DNA from 3 places in the Streptomyces sp. NPDC050732 genome. Region 2 is predicted to be linked to each of the others. Evidence: riboswitches for the same ligand, from Rfam matches in the RefSeq annotation. Region 2 holds a riboswitch; each other region holds the start of a gene.
The links. Region 2 has a riboswitch for thiamine pyrophosphate ahead of thiO (glycine oxidase ThiO). Riboswitches for the same ligand answer to the same signal wherever they lie in the genome.
Positions count from the first base shown of each region.

Region 1: it holds a riboswitch for thiamine pyrophosphate, as region 2 does, so the genes downstream of both, thiC (phosphomethylpyrimidine synthase ThiC) here and thiO (glycine oxidase ThiO) in region 2, are expected to answer to the same signal.
Region 3: it holds a riboswitch for thiamine pyrophosphate, as region 2 does, so the genes downstream of both, AB0H82_RS19200 (thiamine ABC transporter substrate-binding protein) here and thiO (glycine oxidase ThiO) in region 2, are expected to answer to the same signal.

Region 1 covers NZ_JBFAHP010000012.1:168,912-172,176, reverse strand. The annotation lists gene AB0H82_RS13835 (SsgA family sporulation/cell division regulator) at 1-233, shown strand, start outside; gene AB0H82_RS13830 (YibE/F family protein) at 382-1,824, opposite strand; TPP riboswitch at 1,896-2,051, shown strand; gene thiC (phosphomethylpyrimidine synthase ThiC) at 2,044-3,265, shown strand, end outside.
Region 2 covers NZ_JBFAHP010000013.1:167,319-170,583, forward strand. The annotation lists gene AB0H82_RS14650 (Rv2175c family DNA-binding protein) at 1-160, opposite strand, end outside; gene AB0H82_RS14655 (FAD-dependent oxidoreductase) at 212-1,447, opposite strand; TPP riboswitch at 1,578-1,691, shown strand; gene thiO (glycine oxidase ThiO) at 1,689-2,918, shown strand; gene thiS (sulfur carrier protein ThiS) at 2,915-3,127, shown strand; gene AB0H82_RS14670 (thiazole synthase) at 3,134-3,265, shown strand, end outside.
Region 3 covers NZ_JBFAHP010000019.1:112,611-115,875, reverse strand. The annotation lists gene AB0H82_RS19210 (phosphatidate cytidylyltransferase) at 1-549, shown strand, start outside; gene rlmN (23S rRNA (adenine(2503)-C(2))-methyltransferase RlmN) at 642-1,748, shown strand; TPP riboswitch at 1,793-1,909, shown strand; gene AB0H82_RS19200 (thiamine ABC transporter substrate-binding protein) at 1,986-3,080, shown strand; gene AB0H82_RS19195 (iron ABC transporter permease) at 3,155-3,265, shown strand, end outside.

The DNA.
Region 1 (3,265 bases), on a different contig from region 2:
GAGACGTGCGTGTCGAGCCGACCGATTCCGGCCTGCTCGACGAGGCCCTCATCAGGCTTCAGGTCGGTGCGGATCGGGCGCTGTTCCGGGTGGGCATCCCACCGCTGCTCGCCTTCCTCGACCGCACGGACAAGTTGGTGCCGCTCGGGCAGGAGCGGGCGCTCGCCGACTTCGAGACGCACCTCGACGAGGCACTCGACCGGATCCTCGCGGAGGAGCAGAACGCGGGCTGATTCGGCGTCGTCAACGGGAGGAGAGCCATAGGCATTTTGGTGCATTTCACGGCATCGACTACACCCACCGCATCGACCGCATCGACCGCATCGACCGCACCCACCGCATCGACGGTATGGATCGCAGCCGGGGCTGTCGGCGCCGCGGTCACCGCTTGCGGCGGCGCCCCTTCCCGCCGCGGGAAGGCCGGGCTCCAGTCCCACGGCCCTCGCCACCGGAGCCGGCACCGGTGGCGCCGACGCCCGCACCGATACCGGACGTGCGGTCCGCCGAGACGACCAGGGCGGCCAGCGCGGTCGTCACCGGTACCGAGGCGACCAGGCCGATCGAGCCGATGAGGGTGCGCACGATCTCCTCGGCGACCAACTCGCTGTTGGCCACCGTGCCCACGCTGGACTGAGCGATCGAGAAGAGCAGCAGCAGGGGCAGCGCGGCGCCCGCATAGGCGAGGACGAGGGTGTTGACGACCGAGGCGATGTGGTCGCGGCCGATGCGGATGCCCGCGCGGTAGAGGCCGCGCCAGCCCATCGTCGGGTTGGCCTGGTGCAGTTCCCAGACCGCGGAGGTCTGGGTGACCGTGACGTCGTCGAGTACGCCGAGCGAGCCGATGATGACGCCCGCGAGCAGGAGGCCGCTCATGTCGATGGACGGGTACAGGCCGTGGATGAGGCCGGTGTTGTCGTCCGTGTTGCCGGTGAGGGCGGCCCAGCCGATGAAGAGCGAGCCGAGCAGCCCGATCAGCAGGAGGGAGATGAGCGTGCCGAGTACCGCGACCGATGTGCGAGCCGTGAGGCCGTGGCAGAGATAGAGCGCGATCAGCATGATGGCGCTCGCCCCGATCACCGCCACCACCAGCGGATTCGAACCTTGCAGGATCGCCGGCAGGATGAAGAACGTGAGCACCATGAAGCTGATGGCGAGCGCGACCAGGGCCATCACGCCGCGCAGCCGTCCCACCACGACGACGGCGAGCGCGAAGATGCCGGCGAGCAGCGCCATCGGGATCTTGCGGTTCACATCGGTGACCGAGTACTGCAGGCCTTCGGGCGCCTTGGGCTCGTAGGCGACCACCACCTCCTGGCCCTTGCGGAGTTGCCGGGGCGAGTCCGGCTGGATGAACTCAATGAAGGTGCGGCCCTTGTCCTTGCCGCTGCTCACCTCGATCGTCGCCTTCTTGCAGGTGCCCTCGGCCCGGGACTGCGCGGACTGGCCCTCCGGGGTGGAGGTGTCGCCGGTCGGCGGGGGCTGTGAGGGGCTGAGGTCCTTGCAGGGCAGCTCCTGCACCTTCGTCACCTTCGCCGACTGCGTCTGCCGGTCGAAACCGACGCCGGTCCGCTCGTGCGAGGGCGTGCCGCCGGGCCACAGCACCATGAGCCCCACGACGACCGCGGTGGCGAAGGGGATCAGGACCGCGGCGATGACCTTGCGCAGATGCTTGGAGACGGGCGCGGCCGGGCCGTGGCTGTGGGAATGCCCGTGCCCGGACCCGGACCCATTTCCGTGTCCGGACCCATGTCCATGCCCCTCAGGAGGCATCCCGGAGGAGGGCGGCTGCGGGGGCGGCGGAGGCGGCGGCTGTGTGGTGGTCACTGACCGATCATCGCAAGAACGGAGGGGGCCCTCTGTTCAGCGCGGCCGACATGACGCTAGCGTGGAGCCACCTTTGCAATCGCGGGAGCTCGGAGCACCGGGCTGAGAGGGCGCTGACCTCCGTACGAAACGGCACGAAGAGTGCACGAAACGTACGGGATTCGCTGCGTCGACCGCCGAACCTGTTACCGGGTAATGCCGGCGTAGGGAGTAGGTCTCATGACCACATCGGACGCACGCACGCCTGCCTCCAGCAGCGACGAGCACTCTGAGAGCACAGTCGCGGCTGACGGGGCCGGGAAGTCCATCGGCTGGCACAAGGCGTATGTCGAGGGTTCGCGCCCCGACCTGCGGGTGCCGGTCCGCCAGGTGCACCTCACCAACGGCAAGGCCGTGACCCTGTACGACACTTCGGGCCCGTACACCGACCCGTCGGCCGAGACCGACGTCCGCCGCGGACTGCCGCCGCTGCGGGAGAACTGGATCATCGCCCGCGGCGACACCGAGGAGTACGTGGGCCGCCCGCCCCGTCCCGAGGACGACGGCATCAAGCACACCTCGCCCCGCGGCGGACTCAAGAACCTCGACGCGGTCTTCCCCGGCCGCCCCCGCCAGCCGCGCCGCGGCCGTCAGGGGCAGGCGGTGACGCAGCTGGCGTACGCCCGCCGCGGCGAGATCACGCCCGAGATGGAGTTCATCGGGATCCGCGAGAACATGGACCCGGAGATCGTCCGGACAGAGGTCGCCGCGGGGCGCGCGGTGATCCCCGCCAATGTCAACCACCCGGAGATCGAGCCGATGATCATCGGCAAGAAGTTCCTGGTGAAGGTGAACGCCAACATCGGCAACTCCGCGGTCACTTCCTCCATCGAGGAGGAGGTGGACAAGATGACCTGGGCGACCCAGTGGGGCGCCGACACGGTCATGGACCTGTCCACCGGCCGCAACATCCACACGACCCGCGAGTGGGTCCTGCGCAACTCCCCCGTGCCGATCGGCACCGTGCCGCTCTACCAGGCCCTGGAGAAGGTCGACGGCAAGGCCGAGGAGCTGTCCTGGGAGATCTACAAGGACACGGTCATCGAACAGGCCGAGCAGGGCGTGGACTACATGACGGTGCACGCGGGCGTACGACTTCCGTACGTTCCGCTCACCGCGCGCCGCAAGACCGGCATCGTCTCGCGCGGCGGCTCGATCATGGCCGCCTGGTGCCTCGCGCACCACAAGGAGAGCTTCCTCTACGAGCACTTCGAGGAGCTCTGCGAGATCCTCGCGGCGTACGACGTGACGTACTCGCTCGGCGACGGCCTGCGGCCCGGTTCGATCGCGGACGCCAACGACGAGGCGCAGTTCGCCGAGTTGCGGACCCTCGGGGAACTCAACACGATCGCCAAGCGTCATAACGTACAGACGATGATCGAGGGCCCCGGTCACGTCCCGA
Region 2 (3,265 bases):
CCTGGAGCGCCCGGTTCTCCCCACGGCGTACGGCGATCAGCTGGCCCTCCTTGACCAGCTGGCGCACACGGGTCACCTCGACATCGAGCATTTCCGCGATGTCGGGGAGGTGCAGCCAGGCGGGGACAAGAGCGTCAGTCTTTGCGTCAATCTCGGTCACCGTCCCAGCGTATCTCTGGCCGGTGACACGCACCGGACGGCGGCCGTCCGGCTACCGGACCGCCTTCTTCAGGGGCACCGCCGGATCCGCCGTCAGAGCCGGGTCCAGCCGGGCGCCCGACTCGATCAGCCTGCGCCCCTGGGCCAGGTCCCTGGGGCGGCCCACCGCGAGGACCGCCACCAGGGCGCCCTCCCGCAACCAGCACACCGACCAGGCCACCCCCGACGGGTCGCCGCGCCACACCAGCTCGTCCGCCGATGCGTGGTGGCCCGCGTACTGCACGAAGCGGCCGAACTGCTCCGACCAGAAGTACGGCACGGGGTCGTACGCCGCGGGTGTCTCGCCGATGATGTTCGCCGCCACCGTGCGCGGGCCCTGCAGGGCGTTGTCCCAGTGGTGGACGAGCAGACGCTCGCCGTACCTTCCCGAAGGGAAGGAGGAGCAGTCGCCGACCGCGTACACGTCGGGCGCCGAGGTGCGCAGCCCGTCGTCGGCCACGACCTCCCTGTGGCTGCCCAGCTCGATCCCGGAGCCGGTCAGCCAGGCCGTCGCGGGCCGCGCCCCGATGCCGACGACGACGGCGCCCGCGGGCAGCCGGGTCCCGTCGGACAGGACGACGGTGCCCGGTTCGACACGCTCCACGCGCGCGTGGGTGCGCAGGACCGCTCCGGAGTCCGCGTACCAGCCCGTCATGGGGGCCGCGACCTCTTCGGGCAGCGCCCCGGCGAGCGGCCGTGCGGCGGCCTCGACCACGGTGACGGAACAGCCCGCCTCACGCGCGGCGGTCGCGAACTCCGCGCCGATCCAGCCCGCCCCGACGACCACGATCTCCCGCTGCTCGGCGAGGACAGGGCGCAGCCGCTCGGCGTCGTCCAGGGTGCGCAGCAGGTGGACGCCGGGGACTCCCTCGGTGCCGGGCAGCCGGATCGGTTCGGCGCCGGTCGCGAGGACCAGGACGTCGTACGCGAGGGGGCCGTCGGCGGTGTCCAGCTCGTGGTCGGCGGGGCGCACGCCGGTGACCTCGCGGCCCAGGACCAGCTCGATGCCGAGCGCCTCGAAGTCGATGTCGAAGGCGGAGCCCTCCGCCTTGCCGAGCAGCACCGCCTTGGACAGCGGCGGCCTGTCGTACGGCTGGTGCGGCTCCGCCCCGACGACGGTGACCGGACCGGCGAACCCCTGTTCGCGCAGGGCCACCGCGGTCTGCACCCCGGCCATTCCGGCTCCGACGATGACGACGCGCCGCGCCGCCTGCCGCTGACTTCCGCTCTGCCTCTGCTGCTCGCTCACCCGATCACTGTAGGGCGGCGTGCCGCGGCGCCTTGAGATGGCTGCGGGGAGATCTCTGACACACCGTCACCGCCCATACCCGGACAGCTCCCCTACTGCCACGCGAAGCGACGGGCTAGGGTGGCCGGTGCAGAGCACTCGCGGGAGCCCGGGCGCACCGGGCTGAGAGGGAGGCTGGGACGGCCTCCGACCGTACGAACCTGATCCGGGTCATGCCGGCGAAGGGAGGGGCTGGACGCCCATGCATCCACGTACGCCACCAGCGCGTCCGAGTACGACACCACCATCCGCCACCTCTGACGTCCTCGTCGTCGGAGGCGGCGTCATCGGCCTGGTCACGGCCTGGCGGGCCGCTCAGCGCGGGCTCTCCGTCGCGCTCGTCGACCCCGCGCCGGGCGGGGGCGCCGCGCAGGTCGCCGCGGGCATGCTGGCCGCCGTCACCGAACTCCACTACGGCGAGCAGACGCTGCTCGGCCTCAACGTCGAGTCCGCCCGCCGCTATCCCGCCTTCGCCGCCGAGCTGACCGAGGCGAGCGGACGGGACCTCGGCTATCGCGCGTGCGGCACGCTCGCCGTCGCGCTCGACTCCGACGACCGCGCCCACCTGCGCGAACTGCACGCCCTGCAGCGCCGTTCGGGGTTGGAGTCCGAGTGGCTGAGCGGCCGCGAGTGCCGCCGTCTTGAGCCGATGCTCGCTCCGGGCGTACGGGGCGGGCTGCGGGTCGACGGCGACCACCAGGTCGACCCGCGCCGGCTCGCGGCGGCGCTCGTGGTGGCCTGCGAGCGGGCCGGTGTGGCCTTCCACCGCGCGTGGGCCGAGCGCCTCTCGGTCGTACGCGACCGGGCGCGCGGCGTCGTCCTGGCGGACGGCACCGAGCTGGGCGCGGGCCTGACGGTGCTCGCGGCGGGCAGCCTCAGCGGGCGTCTCGGGGGCGTGCCGGAGGACGTCCTGCCGCCCGTGCGGCCCGTGAAGGGCCAGGTTCTGCGGCTGACGGTGCCGGAGCCGTACGCGCCGTTCCTGAGCCGCACCGTGCGGGCCGTGGTGCGCGGCAGCCACGTCTACCTCGTGCCGCGTGAGAACGGCGAGCTCGTCGTCGGCGCGACCAGCGAGGAGCTCGGCTGGGACACCACGGTGACCGCCGGCGGCGTCTACGAACTCCTGCGGGACGCGCACGAACTGGTCCCCGGCATCACGGAACTGCCGCTGACCGAGACCTGCGCGGGTCTGCGCCCCGGCTCCCCCGACAACGCGCCGCTGCTCGGCCCGACGCGGCTCGCCGGACTCCACCTGGCCACCGGCCACCACCGCAACGGCATCCTCCTGACGCCCCTCACGGGTGACGTCATGGCGCACGCCCTGACCACCGGTGAACTGCCGGACGTGGCGCGTCCGTTCACCCCGCGCCGCTTCGCCGAGCCCTCCCCCGTACCCCCTCCCGCCACGCCGCACTTCACGGAGCAGCACGCATGAGCACGCCCTTCGCCGTTTCCGTCAACGGGGAGGCACGCGACGTGGCCTCGGGCACCACGCTCGAAGCCGTCGTGGCCACCCTCTCCTCGGCGCACTCCGGTGTCGCCGCCGCCGTCAACGAAACCGTCGTCCCGCGCGCGCAGTGGCCCACCACGACGCTCGCCGCCGGCGACCGCGTCGAAATCCTCACCGCCGTCCAGGGAGGCTGAACCACCATGGCAGACGACCCCTTCGTCATCGGCGGGCTCACCCTCTCCTCGCGCCTGATCATGGGCACGGGAGGGGCGCCCAGCCTCGACATCCTGGAGCGGTCCCTGATCGCGTCCGGCACGGAGCTGACCACCGTC
Region 3 (3,265 bases), on a different contig from region 2:
ACCGCGCTCGCCGTGCTGGTCTGGCGGATGACCGAGCCGCCCGACGGCTATCTGAAGGACGTCACGGCGGGGGTCTTCGCCGCCTTCTACGTGCCTTTCCTCGCCACGTTCGTGGCGCTGATGCTGGCCGCGGACGACGGTCCGCAGCGGGTGCTCACCTTCCTGCTCCTCACGGTGGTCAGCGACACGGGCGCGTACGCGATCGGCTGGCGCTTCGGCAAGCACAAGCTGGCGCCGCGCATCAGCCCCGGCAAGACCCGCGAGGGCCTGGTCGGCGCGGTCACCTTCGCGATGGCCGCGGGCGCGCTCTGCATGGAGTTCCTGATCGACGGCGGGACGTGGTGGCAGGGGCTGCTGATCGGCCTCGCGGTCGCGGCGAGCGCCACGCTCGGCGACCTCGGCGAGTCGATGATCAAGCGGGACCTCGGCATCAAGGACATGGGCACGCTGCTGCCGGGCCACGGCGGCATCATGGACCGCTTGGACTCGCTGCTGCCGACGGCGCCGGTGGTCTGGCTGCTGCTCGTGGTCTTTGTCGGCTCCGGGTGACACCAGGGCTGACCTGCGTAGATGTGCGTGAGGGGTTCGTTGTCCACAGGGCGGCGAGCCCCTTGTCGTATGTCTGCGACACTGGAAGGACCATGCCTGTACCCGGAGAACTCACCTTTGTCGCGCCCCGCGGTGCCAAGAAGCCCCCGCGGCATCTCGCCGACCTCACGCCCGCCGAGCGCAAGGAAGCCGTCGCCGCCATCGGCGAGAAGCCGTTCCGTGCCAAGCAGCTGTCCCAGCACTACTTCGCGCGGTACGCGCACGACCCGGCCGAGTGGACCGACATCCCCGCCGGTGCGCGCGACAAGCTCCGCGAGGCGCTGCTGCCCGACCTGATGTCCGTGGTGCGGCACATCAGCTGTGACGACGACACGACCCGCAAGACGCTGTGGCGGCTCTTCGACGGGACCCTCGTCGAGTCGGTCCTGATGCGGTACCCGGACCGGGTCACCATGTGCATCAGCTCGCAGGCCGGGTGCGGCATGAACTGCCCGTTCTGCGCCACCGGACAGGCCGGCCTCGACCGGAACCTGTCGACCGGTGAGATCGTGCACCAGATCGTGGACGGCATGCGCGCGCTGCGGGACGGGGAGATTCCGGGTGGGCCCGCCCGGCTCTCCAACATCGTCTTCATGGGGATGGGGGAGCCGCTCGCCAACTACAACCGCGTGACCGGTGCCATCCGGCGCCTCACCGACCCGGAGCCCGACGGCCTCGGGCTCTCGCAGCGCGGCATCACGGTGTCGACGGTGGGGCTCGTGCCCGCCATCCACCGGTTCTCGGACGAGGGCTTCAAGTGCCGCCTCGCGATCTCCCTGCACGCGCCGGACGACGAGCTGCGCGACACGCTCGTGCCCGTCAACACGCGGTGGAAGGTGCGGGAGGTCCTCGACGCCGGCTGGGAGTACGCCGCGAAGTCGGGCCGTCGCCTCTCCATCGAGTACGCGCTGATCCGGGACATCAACGACCAGGCATGGCGCGGTGACCGGCTCGGCCGGCTGCTCAAGGGCAAGCCGGTCCACGTGAACCTGATTCCGCTGAACCCGACGCCGGGCTCCAAGTGGACGGCCTCGCGGCCCGAGGACGAGAAGGCGTTCGTGGAGGCCATCGCCGCCCATGGTGTGCCGGTCACGATTCGGGACACCCGGGGTCAGGAGATCGACGGAGCGTGCGGCCAGCTCGCCGCGGCCGAGAGGTAGTCTGACGGGCGTACTCCCTCGTGGGAGGGCGTGCACACATCTGCATATTCCGACAGGGGAGCGCCACAGCGCTGAGAGTGCGGCACCTCGGACAGGTGGGCCGCAGACCCTCTGAACCTCGCCCAGGTCATTCTGGGTAGGAAGTTCGGGCATCACTCAAGCTGTAGCGCCCTGCCCGCGTGCCACGGGCCCGCGGGCGGGGCCGCGTCTCTTCCTGGTCACCCAGGAGGAAAACCAGTGAGCACCAGGGGCACCACCAAGAAGGTTTCGTTCACCGCCGTGGCGGTGGGCGTCGGGCTCGTCGCGGTCTCCGCGTGCGGCAGCTCCGACAGCGGTTCCGGAGGGTCCGACTCCAAGAGCGTGACGCTCGTCAGCCACGACTCCTTCAACGTCTCCAAGGACGTGCTGAAGGACTTCGAGAAGCGGTCCGGGTACCAGGTCAAGGTCCTGAAGGACGGTGACGCGGGCGCCGCCGTGAACAAGGCGATCCTCTCCAAGGACAACCCGCAGGGCGATGTCTTCTTCGGCGTCGACAACACGCTTCTGTCGCGGGCGCTCGACAACGGACTCTTCCAGTCGTACGAGGCCAAGGGCGCGGAGAAGATCAAGCCGGAGTTCCGCGTCGACCAGGACAAGCACCGGGTGACGCCCGTCGACAGCGGCGACATCTGCGTGAACTACGACAAGAAGTACTTCGCCGACAAGAAGCTGGCGCCGCCGAAGTCCTTCGAGGACCTGGCCAAGCCCGCGTACAAGAACCTGCTCGTCACCGAGAACGCGTCGACCTCCTCGCCCGGGCTCGGCTTCCTGCTCGGCACCGCCGCGAAGTACGGCGACAAGGGCTGGGAGAGCTACTGGAAGAAGCTCAAGGCCAACGGCGTGAAGGTCGTCGACGGCTGGGAGCAGGCCTACAACGAGGAGTTCTCCGGGTCCGCCGGCGGCAAGAAGGCCAAGGGCGACCGGCCGCTCGTCGTCTCCTACGCCTCCTCGCCGCCCGTAGAGGTCCTCTACGGAGAGCCGCAGCCGAAGCAGGCGCCGACCGGCGTCGCGACCGGCACCTGCTTCCGCCAGGTCGAGTACGCGGGCCTGCTGAGCGGCGCGAGGAACGAGAAGGGCGGCAAGGCGCTCCTCGACTTCCTCGCGGGCAAGGAGTTCCAGGAGGACATGCCGCTGAAGATGTTCGTGAACCCGGTGCGCGAGGGCACCAAGCTGCCGAAGCTGTTCACCGAGCACGGCGTGACGGTCGACGCGCCGCAGACCATGGACCCGAAGAAGATCGCCGACAACCGCGAGCCGTGGATCAAGTCGTGGACCTCGCTCGTACTGAAGTAACCGAAGCAGCCGACGGGACCAAGGCACGCTCCCGCGCGGGGGCCGGTCGCGGGAGCGCGGCGCGGCTCGGCCTGATGGCCCTGCCCGTCGCGTTCTTCGCGCTCTTCTTCGCCTACCCGGTCTCGGCGATCGTCGCGCGCGGACTGCATGTCGACGGCGCCTGGCAGTTCGGACGGATCACGGAC